2 regions of the Kitasatospora sp. NBC_00374 genome follow, and region 1 is predicted to be linked to the other one. Evidence: riboswitches for the same ligand, from Rfam matches in the RefSeq annotation. Region 1 holds a riboswitch; the other holds the start of a gene.
The links. A riboswitch is a leader RNA that binds a small molecule or an ion and turns the genes downstream of it on or off. The one in region 1 is predicted to bind cyclic di-AMP.
Positions count from the first base shown of each region.

Region 1 (5,604 bases):
GTGAACCGCGGCCGCGTCGCGAGCCCCGGAATCCTCCACCTGGCCATCTCCTACCCCTCCCCGCGGTGAGCGGGCCCTGCACGCCGGGGCCCCGGCACCCACCCTACGGGGTGAGGACCGGGGCCCAGGTGCAACGGCCGTGTGTCAGGCTCAGCCTTCGGACTTGAAGCGCGGGAACGCGCCGCGGCCCGCGTACTCGGCGGCGTCGTCGAGGATCTCCTCGATGCGCAGCAGCTGGTTGTACTTGGCGACGCGCTCGGAACGGGCCGGGGCGCCGGTCTTGATCTGGCCGCAGTTGGTGGCGACGGCGAGGTCGGCGATGGTGACGTCCTCGGTCTCGCCGGAGCGGTGCGACATCATGCAGCGGTAGCCGTTGCGCTGGGCCAGCTCGACGGCGTCCAGGGTCTCGGTCAGCGAGCCGATCTGGTTGACCTTCACCAGCAGCGCGTTGGCGGTGCCGGACTCGATGCCGCGGCGCAGGCGCTCCGGGTTGGTGACGAACAGGTCGTCGCCGACCAGCTGGACCTTGTCGCCGAGCTTGTCGGTCATGGCCTTCCAGCCGTCCCAGTCCGACTCGTCCAGCGGGTCCTCGATGGAGACCAGCGGGTACGCGGCGACCAGCTCGGCGTAGTAGTCGATGAGCTCGGCGGAGGAGATCGCCTTGCCCTCGAACTGGTACGAGCCGTCCTGGTGGAACTCGGAGGCGGCGACGTCCAGGGCGAGCGCGACGTCCTTGCCCGGGGTGTAGCCGGCCTTCTTGATGGCCTCGGTGATGAGGTCGAGCGCCTCGCGGTTGGAGTCCAGGTTCGGCGCGAAGCCGCCCTCGTCGCCCAGGCCGGTGGAGAGGCCGCGCTCCTTCAGCACGCCCTTGAGCGTGTGGTAGACCTCGACGCCCCAGCGGACGGCCTCGGAGAAGGACTCCGCGCCGATCGGGGCGATCATGAACTCCTGGATGTCCACGTTGGAGTCCGCGTGCGAACCGCCGTTGAGGATGTTCATCATCGGGACCGGCAGGACGTGCGCGTTCGGGCCACCGAGGTAGCGGAACAGCGGCAGGTCGGAGGCCTCGGAGGCGGCGTGCGCCACGGCGAGGGAGACGCCGAGGATCGCGTTGGCGCCGAGCGAGGACTTGTCCGGGGTGGCGTCCAGGTCGAGCATGGCCTGGTCGATCAGGCGCTGCTCGGTGGCGTCGTAGCCGACCAGCTCCGGGCCGATCTGCTCGATGACGGCGAGAACGGCCTTCTCGACACCCTTGCCGAAGTAGCGGTTCTTGTCGCCGTCACGCAGCTCGAGAGCCTCGAAGGCGCCGGTGGAGGCGCCGGACGGGACGGCGGCACGGCCCGTGCTGCCGTCGTCGAGCCCGACCTCGACCTCGACCGTGGGGTTACCGCGCGAGTCGAGAATCTCACGGGCTACGACGACATCAATGGACGGCACGAGGCATCTCCTTGCGGAAGCGGGATGTGTTGTCGTTACGACCAGAGCCTAACCGCACGCGACGCCCGGGCCGCGCAGACCGTGGCCCCGTCTCACCGTGTGACCCGGCTACCGACCGGTAGTTCACCTGAATGCCCACAAAACAGGCCGCCCCGCCCCGAACGGGGCGGCCTTCCACCCGGCCGCGGTCAGCCGAGCCGGAGCACCTGGCCGGGCTCGATCAGGTCCGGGTCGGCACCGATCACGGCCTGGTTGGCCTGGTAGAGCTGCTGCCAGCCGCCGGCGAGGTGCCGGGCGTCGGCGATGCCGGACAGGGTGTCGCCCGGGTTCACGGTGTAGGCGTCGCCGGACTGCGCGGCCGGGTCGTCCGACACGGCGGGCTCGTCCTCCTGGGCGACGGCCTCCTTGGGCGCGGCGGGCCGCGGGGCCTTCGGCGTGGCGGGCTTCTTGGCCGCCTTGGCCGGGGCGGCGCTGCGGGCGGAGCCCTCGTCCGAGTCCCCGGCGTCCACCTGCGCGGGCGCACCGCCCTTGGTGAGCCCCGCCTTGACGGAGCAGACCGGCCAGGCGCCGGGCCCCTGCGAGGCCAGGACCTTCTCGGCGACGGCGATCTGCTGGCCCTTGGAGGCCTGGTTGGCCTGCGCGGCGTACCGCGTACCGCCGAACGACTTCCAGGTGCTGGGGGTGAACTGCAGCCCGCCGTAGAAGCCGTTGCCGGTGTTGATCCCCCAGTTGCCGCCGCTCTCGCACTGCGCGACCCGGTCCCAGGTCGACACGGGTGCGGCGTGTGCGCCGCCGGCGGTGAGCAGCGGCAGTGCCAGACCGACTCCGGCCACGCCTGCGGCGGCGATGACCTTCTCGGCCTGGGTCCTGCGACGGTGACGGCCCGTTCCGGTGAACAGCATGAGGATTCCTCTCCGCACGCCTGCGAGGTGAGCTGTCGGGTTCGGACCGGGAGGTTGGCCCGTCCGCCTCGGCGGAGCAGGAGGGGGTTCCTGCTTCCGCATCGGCGGCTTCACCCCTAGCCGTTGGGGACGGCAACAAACCTGGGTCCCCCGCCCCTGTCCAGGGTCTGGTCGGTTTCCCGAGGCGCGGCGGACAGGATTCGGCGTTCCGCGTTCGGGGCCCACGGCTGCGGGCTCCACGGAGATTAGGCAGATCTGTCGGTCAATCACAAGCTCATATCGCCAACATCACGCATAAATTACGTACCGTCATGGATCGTCTGCCAACTATCCCGGTATGTCCGGGTTGATGAGCATTCAGCGGACCCGCCGGACAACCCCAAGGACACGCCGAGCCGCGTGTCCGACACCCCCGTCCGGGCTGTTTCCGGACAGCCGGAACACCTTCCCGCGGACTCCCGGGCTGGAAACAGCCGATTTCCGGCCGCCGGAACGACGCCTCGTCAGCACGCGTCCGAATGGAGGAATGTCATGCCCGAATCGAATCCCCGGCAGGCGGCGTGAACGCGACCGGGAGTTCGCGCAGGCCGCGCATGATGAGGCCGCCGCGCCAGCGCAGGGCGTCCGGGTCAGCGTCGAGCCGGAGGTCGGGGAGGCGGGTCAACAGGGTGGCGATGGCGAGCTGTCCCTCAAGCCGGGCCAGCGGGGCGCCGATGCAGTAGTGGATGCCGTGGCCGAAGCCCAGGTGCGGGTTGTCCCGGCGGGCCAGGTCCAGGGTGTTCTCCGCCGCGAAGCGCGCCGGGTCGCGGTCGGCCGCGGCGAGCACCACCAGGACCGGGTCGCCGACCGGGATGTCCACCCCGCCGATGCTGAGCGGGTGGGTGGCGAACCGCCAGGTCGCCAGCTCCACCGGTCCGTCGTAGCGGAGCAGTTCCTCCACGGCGGTGGCCAGCAGCGCGCGCTCGCCGCGCCGGACGGACTCCTGCAGCAGGACCCGCTGCTCGGGGTGGCCGAGCAGCGCGTACAGGCCGTTGCCGATCAGGTTGACGGTGGTCTCGAAGCCGGCGAAGAGCAGGATGAAGGCCATCGCCGCGGCCTCGTTCTCGGTCAGGTGCTCGCCGTGGTCACTGGCCCGGATCAGGCCGGAGATCAGGTCGTCGCCCAGGTCGGCCCGCTTGCGGTGGATCAGCTCCAGCAGGTAGGAGCGCATCTTCTTGACCGCCCGGGCCACTCCGCCGCGCGGGCCGCGGCCGTGCCGGATCATCATCCCGGCCCAGTCCCGGAAGTCGTCCTGGTCCTCGGCCGGGACCCCGAGCAGGTCGCAGATGGCGTAGATGGGGAGCGGGAAGGCGAACTCGTGGATCAGGTCGGCCGAGCCGCGGGCCGCGAAGTCGTCGATCAGCCGGTCGGTCAGCTGCTGCACCCGGGGTTCGAACTCGGCGACCCGGCGCGGGGTGAAGGCCTTGGACACCAGGCGGCGCAGCCGGGTGTGGTCCGGCGGGTCGATGTTCAGCAGGTGGGTCATCAGGTCCGCCTGCCGCTCGCCCGGGATGCCGACCCGGCCGCTGCGGTGGCCCTGCCCGCTGTGGTGGGCGGGGTTCTTGGACAGCCGGCTGTCGGCGAGCGCCTGCCGGGCGTCCGCGTACCGGGTCACCAGCCAGGCGTCCACCCCGCTGGGCAGTGTGGTGCGGTGCACGGGGGCGTGCTCACGCAGCCAGGCGTACGCGGGGTAGGGATTGGCGGCGAACTCCCACGTGAAGAGCTCGGGCTGGGTGGACTCGACGGATTCCGGCATGTCATGACCGTAACCTTTGCCTGCGCGGGCGTGAGTCTGGTCACCTGAGGGGTAATCCCTGTTGCGGAGGGTCGCTGCGTGCCTACGATCCTCCGACAACCGTGTGTGGGCCGCTGTGCGGTGCGGTCCACGGGGTTTCGCTCTGAAGGAGGAGCAGGCCATGCGAGTAACCGGGGCAGTGGTGGTCATCGCGGTGCTCGGCGGCGGGTCGGGGGCCGACCTCGCGCGCCGTTTCGCCGCCGCGGGCGCGGCCGGTCTCCTGATCGCGGATCTCCACCCGGGGGTGGCCGAGGACCTGGCCACCGAGCTGGACCGGCCCGGCTGCCCGGTGGTCGGGGTGAGCGCGGACGTCCACCAGCCCAGCGACGTCGCCGCGCTGGTGGAGACCGCCCGCAAGCACCTCGGCCCGATCGACCTGTTCGCGGTGGCCGGACCGGACGGCGAGCGGATCGTGGCGCTCGCCGACCTGCCCGACCACCTCGACCCGCTGGCCGAACTGCTGGCGCTGGTCGGCGAGGCGATCAGCGAGGTCGTACCGGCCCAGCGCCGGGAGTCGGTGCCGGCTCCGGTCGCGCCGGTGGCGGCGGCTCCGCAGGGCTGAGCACCGCCTCGGGCACGAACCGGGCGCCGGCCGCCCCGGCCGGCTCCGGCCACAGCAGGCACAGCGCCGTGTGGACGAGTGCCGCGGCGCCGAACGAGACCGGCAGGCTGAGGTCGACGCCCGCCGTCAGCTCGGCCAGCGGGCCGACGTACAGCGGGTTGTTGACCCAGAGCACGCCCAGCACCGCGCCGGTGAGGAAGGCCGCCACCGCCCGTGGGTTGAGCCCGCGGGTGTACCAGTAGCGGCCCGCCGGTGCGACGGCCGGGGCGAGTTCGGCCGGGTGGTACCGGCCGCGGTGGAACAGGTAGCCGACGGTCAGGACGGCCGCCCAGGGCGCCACCGCGGTGAGCAGCAGCGAGACGAACGCGGACATCGAGTCCATCGCGTCGTACACCACCGCACCGAGGTAGAGCGCCAGGATCGAGGGCACCGCGACCGCGAGGGTGGCGGTGGCCCGCGAGGTGCGCCAGAACAGCGAGTTGACCGAGAGCCCGGCCGCGTACAGGCACAGGCCGCCCTGCGGGAGGGTGCCGACCAGGCCGAACACCACGATCACCGGGACGCTCCAGCCCGGCACGGCGTCGGTCAGGCCCTGCAGCCAGAGCGGGTCGGTGGGGAAGAAGGTCGTCACGTACGCGCCGACCAGCAGGGCGGCGATGCAGGTGAGGAACATGCTTGCCCCCGCCCACAGCAGCACCGGCCGGTCGCCGCGGCGACCGGACATGTAGCGGCTGTAGTCGCCCTGGAAGGTGGCGTACGAGAGCGGCGCCGCCGCCGAGGCGGTGGCGGCCAGCAGCCAGGTGGCACCCGGGCTGCCGAGGGCGAGCTCGCCGCCGCCGTAGCCGGGTTCGAACCCGGGCGCCAGGACG
Region 1 is NZ_CP107964.1:5,026,909-5,032,512, reverse strand. Features, by position in the region: gene OG871_RS22685 (septum formation initiator family protein) at 1-47, opposite strand, end outside; gene eno (phosphopyruvate hydratase) at 151-1,437, opposite strand; gene OG871_RS22675 (transglycosylase family protein) at 1,626-2,339, opposite strand; cyclic di-AMP (ydaO/yuaA leader) riboswitch at 2,343-2,522, opposite strand; gene OG871_RS22670 (cytochrome P450) at 2,869-4,134, opposite strand; gene OG871_RS22665 (SDR family NAD(P)-dependent oxidoreductase) at 4,295-4,735, shown strand; gene OG871_RS22660 (cytosine permease) at 4,656-5,604, opposite strand, start outside.

Region 2 (5,604 bases), 2.0 Mb from region 1:
GTGCCCGCTCCGCGCCTCTCGCGCTCGGCGACCACGCAACCGAGCGCAGCGGACCCGTGGGGTCCTCCGAACACACCCGCCGCGTCGTACATCCTTGCGAGACTGTGTGGATGGCAAAGGTCTTTGGTCACATTGACGGGCACCCGGTCGGCTCACACTTCCCTCGCCGGACTGAACTCAGCGAAGCTGGCGTGCACGCCCCGCGGATGGCCGGTATCCACGGCAACCCGCGCGAGGGTGCGGACTCGATCGTGGTATCCGGCGGGTATGTGGACGACGAGGATCACGGCAACGTCATCATCTACACCGGTCACGGTGGCCGCGACAGCACGACCGGGCGGCAGACCCGTGACCAGGTGCTCACCGATTCCGGTAACGCTGGCCTGGTTCGCAGCCAGCTTGAGGGACTCCTTGTTCGGGTGATCCGCGGAGCTAGCGGAGACCCCGCATACTCCCCTCCTGCAGGCTTTCGCTACGACGGCCTGTTCCGCGTGGAGTCGCACAGCATCAAGATGGGTGTTGACGGCTTCCGAATCTGCCAGTTCCGGATGGTCGCAGCCGAGGAGGCTGAGGTCGCCGAGGATGTGGTGCCGTTCCATGGCGACCTCCCCCATCAGCCGGCGCGCACCCGAACCTTCACGGTCCAGCGGTCCGTCCGCAACAGCGTGGTCATCCAGCAGGTGAAGCAGTGGCACGGCGGACAGTGCCAGCTCTGCGCCCTCACGCTGGAGATCCCGGGGGGATCCACCTACAGCGAAGGCGCTCACATTCAGGCCCTCGGCCGACCGCACCGTGGACCTGACGTCACTGAGAACGTGCTCTGCCTCTGTCCCAACTGCCACGTGCTCTTCGACAACGGAGCCCGCTACCTGACCGATGACCTCCGGGTCATCGACGGGCTGACGCATCAGGAGCTGGCCGCCCTGCGGACCCACCCACGGCACCGGATCGACGTGCGCTTCGTCCGGCAACATCGCGGGCGCTGGATATCGGGCTGACACCGAAGCCTCCCCCCTCGCCAGCACAAGCAAGGACGATCTCCAGCGCAGAAGTTGGCTCGCCCGCGGCCGACTTGGTCGCCACCATCGGTCAGATCGCACCGGGCCAGCGTCCAGACCTGGGCATGCCGGAGGCCCGGCCGGGGACGGGGTGTCCCGGGCCGGGCCTCCGGCGGGTACGGCTGGGTGGTCCGGGGATCAGACCTTGACGCCGTGGGCGGCCAGGTAGGCCACCGGGTCGATGTCGGAGCCGTAGGCCGGGCCGGTGCGGATCTCGAAGTGCAGGTGCGGGCCGGACACGTTGCCGGTGGCACCGGAGAGGCCGATCTGCTGGCCGGCGGTCACGGTCTGGCCGACCTGGACGCCGATCGAGGACAGGTGGGCGTACTGGGAGTACTTGCCGTCGGCGTGCTTGATGACGATCTCGTTGCCGTAGGCGCCACCGTTGCCGGCGGAGACCACGGTGCCGGCCGCGATGGCCTTCACCGAGGTGCCGGTGCCGACGACGAAGTCGACGCCGGTGTGGTAGCCGCTGGACCAGGCCGAGCCGGCCTGGTGGTACGGGGTGCCGATCGGGCCGCTGACCGGGGCGACGTAGCCCGAGGTGGCGGCGGGGGCCGAGGCGGCCGGGGCCGCGGGGGCCTGGGTCTTCGGCGCGGCCGGCTTGGCGGCGGCGGGCTTCGGGGCCTCGGGCTTGGCGGCAGCCGGCTTGGCGGTCTCGGCCTTGGGGGCCGGGGTGACCGGGGCGCGGTGCTCGGAGCGGGAGGCCTTCGAGGTGTCGGCCTGCGGGGCGGCCGGGGCAGCCTGGGCCGCGGCGTGGCCGGCGACGTTCAGCTTCTGGCCCGGGAAGATCAGGTTCGGGTTGTCGCCGACGACCTGACGGTTGTCCTGGTACAGCTTCTGCCAGCCGCCGTCGACGTGCTGGGCGTCGGCGATCTTGGACAGGCTGTCGCCGTGGACGACCTCGTAGCTGTGGTCGGCGGGGGTCTGGGCGGCGGCCGGGGCGGCCGGCGCGGCGGCCGGGGCCGGGGCGGAGACGGCGCCGTGGGCGTCGGCGGAGGTGCCGTGGGCCTGGGCGGCGGTCGCCGGGAGCGCGACGGCAGCGGTGACGACACCGGTGGCGACGGCAATTCGGGTCAGACGGGACAGACGGGGACGACGGTGCTTGCCCTTAGCGGACATTGAGCGGTTCCTCTCCGACGCCTACGAGGTGAGCTGTCGGGTTCGGACGGGAGATCGCCCGGCCGTGAAAAAGACACGGCTTCACCCCAAGCCGGCCCGGAGAATCCGGAACGGCACTTACCTTGGGTCCCCCGCTCCTGCCGTGCACGGATGGTGTGCGTCGGCCCCGGGCAGCGGCAGGACTCGGCGTTCCGCCCGGTGGCCCCGCCCGGCGTTTGCCGGGCAGGTCACGAAGCAAAACCCATGAAGCGTGTACGGAGCAAGTGACGGAGCGTAAGGAACGAAACGGACATAAGATCACTTGGGCCGAAAGTCACGCTCCGCTGTGACCTTGAGGCCGACCGCAGCCGATTCGCTCACTCCGGGAATGCGCACACGCACAGGGAGTGCCGAATTTCACGCCACGCGACGGCTATATCACCGTCAGGTGGTCGACGTGGAATCGAAGGTGACTCCCGTCACCCGTCCCGGTGCCCGCCGTCACGGATTTCACCACCGGTACGGCCCCCGGGCCGTCGCCCGTCGCCCCCGGAGGCCCGCTCCCCTCCCGCGCCTCCCGCGCCCCTCCCGCGCGCCCCTCTTGTGCCTCCCGCGCCCCCGCGCCTCCCGACCCCATCCGACCGGCCCGCCCGCCCCCGTACGGCGGCCGACGCGCCCGCTCCACGCGCCCCGGCGGTACCTGAGACGGCGCCAGTTGTCCGCTGGTTTCCCGCGACCGGGTGGCGGCCGATAGCCTCACACGCGTTCGAGTCCCCCACCGTTGAGCAAGGAGCCGGCCTGTGCGCCCGGAGCACCGACTGGACGTCATACAGCGCAGCGTGATCCGCGAAATGGCGCGCTTCGGACAGGGGTTCACGGTCGACGGCGAGCTGCTGCGAGGGCCGGGCACCACGGCCGTGGCGGTACGGGAGCACCCCGGTGACGGCGGGACGGGCCATGTCGACCTCGGCTATGTCCTGCATCTGGGCCGCGCCGACGGCCCGGTGGTCTGGGACTGCGCGGCCGGGCTCGGCCGGACCGAGGAGGAACAGCTCGACAACGCCGTCCGGATGTGGGCCACCACCACGGCCACCGCCGTGGTCGAACTGCTGGACCGCCGGGGCGAGTACGGCGACCACTACCGCTCGGCCGAACTGCCCGGCTGGCAGGCGGTGCAGGGTCCGGCCGCGGTGTTCGGCTTCGGGTCACGTCAGTTGGCGGACTGGCTCGCGGACCATCAGCCGCTGCCGGTGCTGGCGGACGCGCTGCGCCAGGAGTTGACCGGGCCGCAGGTGAACGGTGTGAAGCTGTTCCTCGGCGGCCGGGCGGGCGAGGACGTCGCCGAGGTCCGGGTGAACGGCGTCGTCTCCGACCGGGCCTCGGCCGCACTGCGCGCGCTGGACTGGCCGCGGGGTGAACGGCTCTGCTGGGCAAGGCTGTTCATCCTGCTGGTGGCCGAGTCCGCCGAGCAGCCGGCGGCGCGGGCGGGCGGCGGCGCCGAGCCCGCCGAGACAGCGGTCGTGAGCCGGCGCCCGAGGCTGCTCGACCGTTGGCGTCGCGCCAGACCGCAGCGCGGCTAGCCCGGGGCGGCCCGCCCGCCCGCCCCCGGTCCTGCGCGAGGGCAGGACAGAGCGCCGGACGGCGCACCGGCCGCCCGGCCCCGACCGACGGACCCGGCGTGGTCAGCCCGCGACGGAGGAGATCGTCGAGGCGAGCTGGGTGAGGAAGTCCTGGATCGGCTTGGCAGCCGTCGACTGGCTCACCATGAAGCCGAACAGCGCCGCGATGATCGCGTGGCTGGTCTTCAGCTGCTTGTTACGGATGAAGATGACAACGATGATGCCGAACAGCACCAGCGCGGAGACGGAGAAGGCCACCCGGATTCACTTCCTCATTTCGTGGCGGGGTGCGGGGTGGAACCGGACGGTCCCTGGCGGACGGGTCGTCCCGCCGCGACCGGAGCGCCACGAGGGCACCCGCAGCCGCCCGACGATAGCCGCCTGACGCACGATTCGCCCCCAATCCCCCGAGTCTCGACCAGCCCACCCGGACTCAGTGTGGTCGCTCGTGCGGACTCCGTAAAGGACTTGCCGGAAGCCTGCGAGGAAGATCCCGCCATGTGGGACGAATTTCCGCCGTCCGAGACCCTAGCGGAGGGCTTCTGACGGAGCATCGGCAGGGCCCGGGCCGAGCGTCCGCGAAGCGTCGGCGGGGGCCGCCGGACGCGGCCGAGCACCGCAGACCTGCGGGCGGGCCGGGGCGTCGTGCCCGGGGGCGGCGGAGTGTCAGGAATGGCCGAAGATCACCACTCGCGATTTGACAGCTCGGCACCGGCGCGACGCCCACCGACTCGGGGCCGCCCGGCCGACTTCGGGGCCGCCCTGGCGGCTTCGGCGCGGTGCGGCCGCCCGGCCGACTTCGGCGCGCCCGGCCGCCCCGCGGTCACTGCCGCCAGAGCAGCAGGACCGCGCGGTCGTCGTTGACGTCCTTGGCGACCGTCTCGATCAGTCGGCCCGCCGCGCCCCGGCTGCCGCCGAGTTGGGCACCGGCCACCAGCCGGTCCGCCTCGCCCATCAGCCGGTCCATGCCCTCGGTCAGGTCCCGGCCCGGTACCTCGACCATGCCGTCGGTGCACAGCAGCAGGACGTCGCCGTGCCCGAGCCGCCCGCGGACGCCGTCGAACTTGGCGCCGTCGTAGACCCCGAGCAGCGGGCCCTCGGCCTCCTGAACCTCCCAGCGGCCGGCGCCGGCCAGCCGCTGCATGCCCGGCAGGTGCCCGGCCGAGAGCAGCTCGTACTCCCCGGTGTCCAGGTCGAGCACCAGGTGGACGGCGGTGGCGAAGCCCTCGTCCCAGTCCTGGCGGAGCAGGTAGCCGTTGGCGGCGGGCAGGAAGTCGTGCGCCGGCAGCGAGCCGAGCAGGCCGCCGAACGCTCCGGAGAGCAGCAGGGCGCGCGAGCCGGCGTCCATCCCCTTGCCGGAGACGTCCGCCAGGACGGCCTCCAGCACCCGGCGGCCGGGCCCGGTCCGGGCGGCCACCACGAAGTCCCCGGAGAAGGACTGGCCACCGGCCGGGCGCAGCGCCAGGTCGACGTGCCAGCCCTCGGGCAGCTTGGGGACCCGGCCCTGGACCCGGATCCGCTCGCGCAGGTCGAACAGCATCGAGCCGCCGCCGCGCCAGGGCACGCCGACCCGGCTGCGGAACTGGGCGACCAGCAGCCCGGCCACGCCGACCGCGCCGACCACCAGGGCGGCGCCGGGGGTGACCCCGTAGACGTACTGCTCGGGGTGGTTGCTGGCGACCCGTTCGCCGGTGTGGATCAGGGACTCGGTGGACAGGCCGAGCGCGGCGGCGCCGTAGAGCAGCACCAGGGTGCCAGGGCGCAGCAGCATCGCGCCGGCCAGGATCGGCAGCACCAGGGCGGTCGGCGGCGCCCAGGCGGGGATC
Region 2 is NZ_CP107964.1:3,062,507-3,068,110, forward strand. Features, by position in the region: gene OG871_RS13755 (YDG/SRA domain-containing protein) at 111-998, shown strand; gene OG871_RS13760 (peptidoglycan DD-metalloendopeptidase family protein) at 1,197-2,180, opposite strand; cyclic di-AMP (ydaO/yuaA leader) riboswitch at 2,186-2,346, opposite strand; gene OG871_RS13765 (DUF6348 family protein) at 2,960-3,739, shown strand; gene OG871_RS13770 (hypothetical protein) at 3,842-4,036, opposite strand; gene OG871_RS13775 (PP2C family protein-serine/threonine phosphatase) at 4,602-5,604, opposite strand, start outside.
Region 2: linked by a shared signal. The riboswitch ahead of OG871_RS13760 (peptidoglycan DD-metalloendopeptidase family protein) and the one ahead of OG871_RS22675 (transglycosylase family protein) in region 1 are both predicted to bind cyclic di-AMP.